3 regions of the Spiribacter aquaticus genome follow, and region 1 is predicted to be linked to each of the others. Evidence: predicted binding sites of a transcription regulator. Region 1 holds the regulator's gene; each other region holds the start of a gene.
The links. The regulator sigma-54, encoded in region 1, starts transcription at its own class of promoters, with help from an activator protein. The targets are predictions, from matches to a motif close to TGGCANGNTNCNTGCTT.
Positions count from the first base shown of each region.

Region 2: FPL11_RS09710 (amino acid ABC transporter substrate-binding protein) is a predicted target of sigma-54. The motif match lies at 1,514-1,530, and genes of this name have one in related genera.
Region 3: glnA (glutamate--ammonia ligase) is a predicted target of sigma-54. The motif match lies at 1,777-1,793, and genes of this name have one in related genera.

Region 1 covers NZ_VMKP01000003.1:139,061-142,332, forward strand. Annotated here, with positions in the region: gene FPL11_RS07135 (HPr kinase/phosphorylase) at 1-305, opposite strand, end outside; gene FPL11_RS07140 (PTS sugar transporter subunit IIA) at 302-778, opposite strand; gene hpf (ribosome hibernation-promoting factor, HPF/YfiA family) at 784-1,110, opposite strand; gene FPL11_RS07150 (RNA polymerase factor sigma-54) at 1,134-2,603, opposite strand; gene lptB (LPS export ABC transporter ATP-binding protein) at 2,665-3,272, opposite strand, start outside.
Region 2 covers NZ_VMKP01000004.1:180,451-183,722, reverse strand. Annotated here, with positions in the region: gene FPL11_RS09715 (amino acid ABC transporter permease) at 1-346, opposite strand, end outside; gene FPL11_RS09710 (amino acid ABC transporter substrate-binding protein) at 437-1,456, opposite strand; gene FPL11_RS09705 (iron-containing alcohol dehydrogenase) at 1,709-2,851, shown strand; gene FPL11_RS09700 (TRAP transporter small permease subunit) at 2,848-3,272, shown strand, end outside.
Region 3 covers NZ_VMKP01000001.1:214,279-217,550, reverse strand. Annotated here, with positions in the region: gene glnL (nitrogen regulation protein NR(II)) at 1-246, opposite strand, end outside; gene glnA (glutamate--ammonia ligase) at 318-1,733, opposite strand; gene glyQ (glycine--tRNA ligase subunit alpha) at 1,985-2,890, shown strand; gene glyS (glycine--tRNA ligase subunit beta) at 2,887-3,272, shown strand, end outside.

The DNA of each region.
Region 1 (3,272 bases):
CGGGCCCGGGTCAGTTCGATGGCGCAGTCGATGGGTGACCAGTCGGCCACCGCACCGGTGCCGAAGTGATCCCCGGCCTCAATGATCCCCGGCCCGCGCAGGCACAGCCGCCCGCGACCGGCGTCCGGTGCCCGGCCGATCAGCCGGTCACCGCGGCGTATGACCATCACGGCGTCATCGGCCACCAGCTGATGACCTGCGCGCAGCAGCATCAGCGCGGTGTCACTCTTGCCCATGCCCGCCTCGCCCCGAATCAGGACGCCCACACCGTTGACCCGCATCAGCGTCCCGGGGATCTGGCTCATGCGTCGGGCGCCCCGTCGTCGCTGCCGGTCATGGTGGCGTAGAGCTCGGCGTCGCTGCGGCACTGGCGCAGCCGCGTGCACAGGTGTTCGTCGCGAAACAGCTCCGCGAGCCGGGCGAGAATGCGCAGATGCTCATCGTTGCTGTGCTCAGGCACGAGGAGGGCGAGCAGCAGATCCACCGGCTGGCTGTCGGCGGCGTCGAAGGCGATGGGTGTATTCAGACGGACCAGGGCGGCACGCGGGGTCTCGATATCGGGACTGCGGGTATGGGGCAGTGCCACCCCGCGCCCCAGTCCGGTGCTGCCCAGACGCTCACGCACGATCAACCCCTCGAAGATGGCGCGCGTGGCGTCGCCGCCCGCCCGGGTATCGGCCATGAGCTGCTCGCTCATGCGCTCCAGGGCGCGTTTCTTGCTGGTGACGTCGACCCCGCACTGCGTGCGCGTCACCGACAGCAGTCGGGTAAGCTCCATAGTGCTCAGGGTTCCAGATTATCGCCGACGCGTCCCTGCTCCGGATGATGGTCGCTGCGCTTTTCCTTGTGCTTGACGACCTGGCGGTCCAGCTTGTCGACCAGCAGGTCGATGGCGGCATACATCTCGCTGGCGGTGGACTCGGCGAACAGCCGGGCGCCGCTGACCACCAGGGTGGCCTCCGCCTTACGGGTCTTTTTCTCGACGGTCAGAATCACATGGACGTCGACGACATGATCAAAGTGGCGCTCGAGGCGCTGGAATTTCTCGTCGACGTAGTCACGCAGCGCGTTGGTGACATCGACGTGATGGCCGGTGATGTCGATTTTCATGATTTCCCCTTATGTTTTCTTCTTCAGCGTAGCCGTTTGCGTTGGGTTGACGATGCGATCCCCATGACTTCCCGGTATTTGGCCACGGTTCGCCGCGCCACGTGAATGCCCTCCCCACGCAGCGTCTCGGTCAGCCGTGAATCGCTGAGTGGCCTGGCCGGATCCTCTGCCGCCACCTGCCGGCGGATGCGCGCGCGAATGGCCGTCGCCGAGCACTCACCGCCGTCGGCCGTCGGGACATGGCTCGAGAAAAAATGCTTGAACTCCAGCGTCCCCTGGGGCGTGAGGATGTATTTCCGCGAGGTGATCCGCGATACGGTCGATTCATGCATGTCGATGGCCTCGGCGACATCGCGCAGCACCAGTGGCTGCATCGACTCTTCACCATACTCCAGAAACGCCTGCTGGCGCTCGACGACGCATTCGGCCACGCGCTGCAGCGTGTCGCGCCGCGACTCCAGGCTTTTGATCAGCCAGCGTGCCTCCTGCAGGTGATCGCGCAGGAGGCTGTTGTCACGGCTGCTGTCGCCCCGCCGGATCAGGCTCGCGTAGTAGTCGTTGATGCGCACCCGGGGCGAAGCCTCGGGGTTGATCTCGACCTGCCAGCGGCCGTTGACCCGCCGCACCCGACAGTCGGGGACGACGTAATCGGTGCGGGTTTCGCCGAATCGCGATCCGGGATGGGGGTCGAGTCGGCGGATCAGCGACAGGGCCAGGTCCAGCTGTTCCTGGTCGACCTTCAGGTGCTCGCGCAGCGCGACCTGCCGGCCCGGGCTGAACAGTGACCAGTCGGCTTCAATGGCCTGGCGGGCGGTCTGGCGCCCGGGCGTGTCCGGCGGCATGGCGTCGATCTGGATCTGCAGTGCCTCGCGGGCGTCACGGGCGCCGATGCCGATCGGGTCCATGTGCTGGAGGATCGTGAGGACGGCGTTGATGTCGTCCTCGTCGATGTCGGCGTCGACATCGGCGTCGAGGGCGGACCGCAATTCGCTGACCGGCTCGGCCAGATGCCCGCGCTCGTCCAGGGCGTCGATCAGTGCGGCGGCGATCTGGCGGTCGGTCGCGCCCAGGCTGGACAGATCGACCTGCCACTGCAGGTGATCGCGCAGCGAATCGGCGGGGGCCGCCTGGCGATCGAGAAAGTCGCTGCCGCCGTCGCCTTCCGCCGTGGCGCCCGCTGGCCCGTTATGACCGGTGTCATCCCAGTGCTCGGAGACCGCCATGCCCTCGCCCAGCTCGGTGGCGTCGGTGGCGTTCGAGCCCAGACGCTCTTCCGACGGATCGGGGGTGGCCGGCGTCGTCCCCTCGGGCGCGGCGGCTGCGACGGCGTGATCGGTGTCGTCTTCGGGCTCGAGCATGACGTTGGACTCGAGCGCTTCGCGGATCTCGAGCGCCAGCTCGGCCGCCGGCAGCTGCAGCAGCCGGATCGCCTGCTGCAGCTGGGGCGTCATGGTGAGCTGTTGACTGGCCCGAAGTTCAAGCGACTGCTTCATTGTTCCCCGCGTGCGAATTGGTCTGGATAGCGTAACGCCGGCTGTCCGGCGCCCGCCAGTCTCACAGGTGGAAGTCCTCGCCCAGGTAGACCGCCCGCACCTCGGCGTTGTCGAGTATCATGCCGGGGGTCCCGTCGGCGATCACCCGGCCGGCGTTGAGGATGCTGGCACGGTCGACCAGGGCCAGCGTCTCGCGGACGTTGTGATCGGTGATCAGTACGCCGATACCGCGCTCCGCCAGGTGTCGGACGATGCCCTTGATGTCGCCCACCGAGATCGGATCAACGCCGGCGAAGGGCTCGTCCAGCAGGATGAAGCGCGGATCGGCTGCCAGCGCCCGGGCAATCTCAACGCGCCGTCGCTCGCCGCCCGACAGGCTGATCCCGGCCTGGTCACGCAGATGCCCGATGCCGAACTCCTCCATTAGTGCCTCCGCCTGCTCAAGCCGTGCCTGGCGTGACAGCCCGTCACGGGTCTCGAGCACGGCGAGCAGGTTGTCGAGCACCGACAGCCGCCGGAACACCGATGCCTCCTGCGGCAGGTAGCCGATCCCGCGCCGCGCCCGGGCATGCATGGGGAGGCTGCCAATGTCATCGCCATCCAGCCGGATGACCCCGGCGTCCGCCCGGATCAGGCCGACAATCATGTAAAAGCTGGTGGTCTTGCCGG
Region 2 (3,272 bases), on a different contig from region 1:
GCCGCGCGATGCCGACGATGAATCCGACGATCGTCGCAAAAAGAATGCCCAGCCCTGAGACCAGCAGGGTATTGGTCAGCCCGACCAGAAAGGTCCGGGCATAGGTCATGGTTTCGTTGTAATCGATCAGGCTCATGATGATGCCGAAGCCGGCGGTTTCATTCAGAAACCCGAACCCGGTGCGGATGCCCCGGCTTTCCATGTTGCTGATCGTATTCTGAAAAAGGCTGTATCCGATCCAGGCCACGGCGGCGATTGCGATGAGCTGGAAGGCCACCGAGCGGACGCGCGGATCATTCCAGGGTTTGGGGTTGCCCGGCTTAAGCGGTGTCGGGTCGCTGCTCATGACTGCCGGCCTGTGCCGTGGGTGAGTGGGTTGTCAGCACCCGGGCATCGGCATCCGACGCCCGGGCGGTTTCATTGCGCCGTAGTGCGCTTACCGGAACGGCGGTGCGTAGAGGATGCCACCGTCGGTCCACAGGGCATTATTGCCCCGGTTGAGGCCAAGCGGCGTGTCCGGGCCCACGTTACGCTCGAACATCTCGCCGTAGTTCCCGACCTGGCTGATCACATCGACCATGAAGTCGTCGTCGAGGCCAAGGATCTCGCCCATGTTGCCGGAGGTGCCGACGATACGCTGCACGCTCGGGTTGTCCGAGGACTCCATCTCTTCGACGTTCTCCGAGGTGATGCCGTACTCTTCGGCATTGATCTGCCCGAACAGCACCCATTTGACGACGTTGAACCATTCGTCATCGCCCTGCCGGACCACGGGGCCCAGCGGTTCCTTGGAGATGATCTCCGGCAGGATCTCGGCGGAATCCGGATCCGTCAGCTGGGTCTTCAGCGCCGCGAGCTGCGAGGTGTCCGAGGTCAGGACGTCACAACGGTTGTTGTCAAAGCCCTGGGCACTCGCCTCGGAGGTGTCGAACACCACCGCTTCATACTCCATGTCGTTGGCCCGGAAAAAGTCGGCCAGGTTGAGCTCGGTGGTGGTGCCGGCCTGGGTGCAGACCGCGGCCCCGTCGAGGTCATAGGCGCTGTCGACGCCGAGCGCGGTCTTGATGAGAAAGCCCTGCCCGTCGTAGTAGTTGGTGCCGGTGAAGTTCAGGCCCAGCGACGCATCACGGGTGGTCGTCCACGTGGTGTTGCGCGACAGCACATCGATCTCGCCCGACTGCAGGGCGGTGAAACGCTCCGCGGCGGTCAGGGGGATGAATTCCACGGCATCGGCGTCACCGAGTACCGCGGCCGCGACGGCCCGGCAGGTGTCCACATCGATGCCCGCCCAGTTGCCGCTGCTGTCGGGTTGTGAAAACCCGGGCAGCCCGTTGCTGACGCCGCAGCGCAGTTCCCCTGCATCCTGCACGTCCTGAAGGGTGGCCGCCTGTGTGGTGCCGGCAAACGCCAGCAGCCCGGTCGCGGCAAGGCCCATTGAGATGATTGTCTTATTCATTCCCGCGTTCCTCTTTTGTCTCGAGGGTGTGCAAAGCCAGTTCGGCACCCCTGTCTCAAGCAAACTACGTGCCAATCGGGTGGACTCTCCTCCTCGACCCGCGGCCGTCAACGGTGCCGGGATCCGTTATGTCACGGATGCACCAGTCTGGACAAGTCCGGGCGATCTGCACATAAACAGTGCATCTGATGGCATGGACGACCCGGCATCCGCCTGCGACGATAGGCGGCTTGAAAAATCCCGGAGAAGCGCATGTCCACCGCCTTTGATCTGCACCTGCCCCGTCATGTCCGGTTTGGTCGGGATACGGCCGTCGAGGCGGTCAGTACCGTGTTCGCCCATGGCCGCCGGGCACTGGTCGTTCATGGTGCCAACGCCGCTCGGGCGCAGTGGCTGGTCGACGGACTGACGGAAATGGGCACCGGGTGCGCGTGCCTGGCCTGCCCCCACGAGCCCGATGTGGGTCTCATCGAGACCGGCGTGGCGCTGGGGCGTCAGGCCGACGTCGACGTGGTCGTGGGGTTGGGCGGCGGGTCCGTGATCGATACCGCCAAGGCGGTGGCGGCGCTCATCCCGGCCGCGGGGGATGTGCTGGACTATCTCGAGGTGGTGGGTGGCGGTGCCGCGTTGGATGCCACGCCGCTGCCGTTCATTGCCCTCCCCACGACGGCCGGCACTGGCACCGAGGCGACCCGCAACGCGGTGATTGACGTGCCCGAGGCCCGCCGCAAGGTGTCACTGCGTGATCCGCGTCTGCTCCCGGCAGTGGCCCTCGTCGATCCTGCCCTGACCGATCACTCACCGGCCGCGGTCACCCTGGCAAGCGGTCTCGACGCCGTGACGCAGGTGATTGAGCCGTATCTCAGCGGTCAGGCCAATCGGTTTACCGATGCACTCTGCCGCGATGCGATTCCTCTGGGACTGACGGCGCTCCGGCGATTGATGGCGGGCGAGGATCCGGCCGCGCGTGACGACATGGCCTGGGTCAGTCTGACCGGGGGCCTGGCCCTCGCCAATGCCCGGCTGGGTGCCGTGCATGGCCTTGCCGGGCCGCTTGGCGGCATGACCGACCTGCCCCATGGCGCCATTGCCGGCGCATTGCTGCCAGCGGCCCTGCGGGCCAATCGCGCCGCCACCCATGGTGCAACCGCCGCGCGGATCGGCGCGGTGGAGGGGTGGATCGCCGACGCCCTGGGTTGCGAGGCCGACACGGCCATTGATCACCTCGCGCAGTGGTCCCGTACGCAGGGGCTGCCCGGTCTGGGCTCGGCGGGGCTCGTGCGCAGTGATCTGCCAGCGATTGCCGCGGCCGCCGAGCGGTCCTCATCGATGAAGGGCAACCCGGTGGTGCTGCCCGCCGAAACCCTGGTGGCGATGATGGAGTCGGCCTGGTGAGTGGCCGTGTGATGCGCGGACTGCTGACGCTCTCAGGAATGATTGATGCGCTCAGCGACCGGGTGGGCCGGGCGCTGCGATGGGTGGCGATGCTGATGATCGCCCTCGGGGTGATCAACGTGATTGGCCGTTATCTGGGCGCGGAGCTCGGCATGCAGCTGTCCTCGAACGCCCTGCTCGAGGGCCAGATCCAGGCTTTCGCGGTGATCTTCCTGCTGGGTAGCGCCTATCTGCTCCGCCACGATGGGCACATCCGCGTCGACATTCTCCAGTCCCGATTCAGCGCCCGCACGCGGGCGTGGGTGGATCTGTTGGGTGCGCTGCTCGCGCTGGTGCCATTCTGTGGGGTCATGCTCCTCAATGGCGTCGACTATGTCGCCCTGGCCTGGGCGCGGGGCGAAGTCAGCCCTAACCCCGGGGG
Region 3 (3,272 bases), on a different contig from region 1:
CATCTCGCGCTCGGTGTAGCTGGCCGCCTGGGAGAAGGCCTGTTCGATGGCCTCGTCCAGGACCTGCAGCGCCGGCAGGAACTGCATCAGCGGTTCGCCCAGCGCCTGACGGCTGCTGACGTGCAGAAGCGATTCGGCCGCGGCGTTCATGCGCACGATCCGGCGCTCATCATCGATCGCCACCACCGCCCGGGTCAGATTATCGAGAATCTCACGGGCATCGATTGGCATCGCATCCGTCATCATCGACCTCATTAAAGAAAAAACCCCCGCGGAGGCGGGGGTCTTCATGCGACCGTCTCCGCGATCGACGCCGATCAGACGCTGTAGTAGAGATCGAACTCGATCGGGTGCGTCGTCATCCGCAGCTGCTGCACGTCCTCGCGCTTGAGGTCGATGTAGCCGTCGATGGAATCGTCGGTGAACACGCCGCCGACCTTGAGGAACTCACGGTCCTTGTCGAGCGCGTCCAGGGCCTCTTCCAGCGAGAACGCGACCTTGTCGATCTCGGCCTCTTCCTCGGGCGGCAGATCGTAGAGGTCCTTGTCCATGGCATCGCCGGGATGGATCTTGTTCTGAATGCCGTCAAGGCCGGCCATCAGCATCGCGGCAAAGCACAGATACGGGTTGGCGGTGCTGTCCGGGAAGCGCAGCTCGATCCGCCGGGCCTTGGGATTGGCCACCCAGGGGATGCGCACCGACGCCGAGCGGTTACGGGCCGAGTAGGCCAGCAGCACCGGCGCCTCAAAGCCGGGGACCAGACGCTTGTAGCTGTTGGTCGAGGCGTTGGCGAAGGCGTTGATGGCCTTGGCGTGCTTGATCAGGCCACCGATGTAGTAGAGCGCCGTCTCGGACAGGCCGCCGTACTGATCGCCGGCAAACAGCATCTCGCCGGTCTTGCCGATGGACTGATGGACGTGCATGCCGCTGCCGTTGTCACCCACGACCGGCTTGGGCATGAACGTCGCGGTCTTGCCGTAGGCCGCGGCCACGTTGTGCACCACATACTTGAGGGTCTGCACCTCGTCGGCCTTTTTCACCAGGGTATTGAAGCCGACACCGATCTCGCACTGCCCGGCGGTGGCCACCTCATGATGGTGCACCTCGGTGGTCATGCCCACTTCGGTCAGGCACTCGAGCATGGCCGAGCGCATGTCGTGGAGGCTGTCCACCGGCGGGACCGGGAAGTAGCCGCCCTTCACGCCCGGGCGATGGCCCATGTTGCCGTCGGGATAGACCTTCTCAGTGTTCCAGTCGGCTTCCTCGGAGTCGATCCTGTAGAAAGAGCCGCTCATGTTGGTGCCGTAGCGCACGTCATCAAACACGAAGAACTCGTTCTCGGGCCCGAAGTAGGCCACATCACCGATGCCGGTGGACTGCAGATACGCCTCGGCGCGCTGGGCGATGGAGCGCGGATCCCGACCATAGCCCTGCATGGTGTTGGGCTCGATGATCTGGCAGACCAGCGTCAGGGTCATGTCGTCGAAGAACGGGTCGAGCATGGCGGTATCGGCATCGGGCATGAGGATCATGTCCGACTCGTTGATGCCCTTCCAGCCATCGATTGACGAGCCGTCGAACATCTTCCCCTCGGTGAAGAGATCGGCATCCACGGCGTGGGCCGGCAGCGTCACGTGCTGCTGCTTGCCCTTGGGGTCGGTGAAACGCAGATCCACGAAGCGGACCTCGTTGTCCTTGATCATTGCAAGAACGTCGTCGGCGGTGTGAGCCATCGTTCGGCCTCCAGTCATGTTCATTGAAAAGTCCCACGGGGATAAGCATTTTCCGTGCCAACCCGCCGAAGTGCACCAAAACGGGCCCTGCCGTGACCGATTCCGGGCATCATCCGGGTGCATGCACCACCTTAACGCGTTTGGTGGTGCAAACGCACCAATACCGTGCATCAGGCGCCGGCGGGCTGCCTGACAGGGATGGCGCGGGCGGGCTATACTTTCCGCTTTCGCCGCTTTGCTGGAGAGCATCGATGACGTTTCAGGCGCTGATTCTCGCGCTGCAGAAGTACTGGGCCGACCGGGGCTGCGTCCTCATGCAGCCGCTCGACATGGAGGTGGGCGCGGGCACCTTCCACCCCGCGACCTTCCTGCGGGCCATCGGCCCCGAGCCGTGGCGCGCCGCCTACGTCCAGCCCTCCCGCCGGCCCACCGACGGCCGCTATGGCGAAAACCCCAACCGCCTGCAGCACTACTACCAGTTCCAGGTGGTGCTCAAGCCCTCGCCCAAGGATATCCAGGAGCAGTATCTGGGCTCGCTCGAGGCACTGGGCCTCGACCCCCTGGTCCACGACATCCGCTTTGTCGAGGACAACTGGGAGTCCCCCACGCTGGGCGCCTGGGGCCTGGGCTGGGAGGTGTGGCTCAACGGCATGGAGATCACCCAGTTCACCTACTTCCAGCAGGCCGGCGGCCTCGACTGCCGGCCGGTGATGGGCGAGATCACCTACGGGCTGGAGCGCATCGCCATGTACCTCCAGGAGGTGGAGAGCGTCTTCGATCTGGTCTGGAGCGAGGGCGTGGACGGACCGGTGACCTATGGCGATGTCTACCTGCAGAACGAGCGCGAGCAGTCGCGGTACAACTTCGAGGAGGCCGATGTCGAAAGCCTTTTCCAGGCCTTCGACACCCACGAGCGCGAGGCGCTGCGCCTGGTGGAGCAGGGTCTCGCGCTGCCGGCCTATGAAATGACCATGAAGGCCTCGCATGCCTTCAACCTGCTCGACGCCCGCCACGCCATTTCGGTGACCGAGCGTCAGGGCTACATCCTGCGCGTGCGCACCCTCGCCCGGGCCTCGGCCCAGGCCTATTACGATTCGCGGGAGGCACTCGGCTTTCCGCTATGCCGCGACACCGGGTCGGATCGGAGCGTGGCATGAGCGGGGCAACGGCGACGCTGCTTTTTGAGCTGGGCATGGAAGAGCTCCCGCCCGGCGCCCTCGATACCTTGAGTGACCGCCTGGCCGAGGCGTTGGCCGATGGCCTGGACCGGGCCGGGGTCAGCCACGGCGAGGTCCGCGCCTTGGGCGCACCGCGACGGCTGGCGGTGCAGATCGAGGCGGTGGCCCGGCGCCAGCCCGATCGCGACTTCGAGCGGCGCGGCCCGGCGCGGGCGGTGGCCTTTGATGAAACGGGGGCCCCCACCCGCGCGGCGGAGGGGTTCGCCCGATCCTGCGGGGTGGACGTCGATCAGCTCGAGACCCTTGAGACCGACGAAGGCGCCTGGCTGGTCCACCGTGGCACCGAAACGGGGCGGGATAC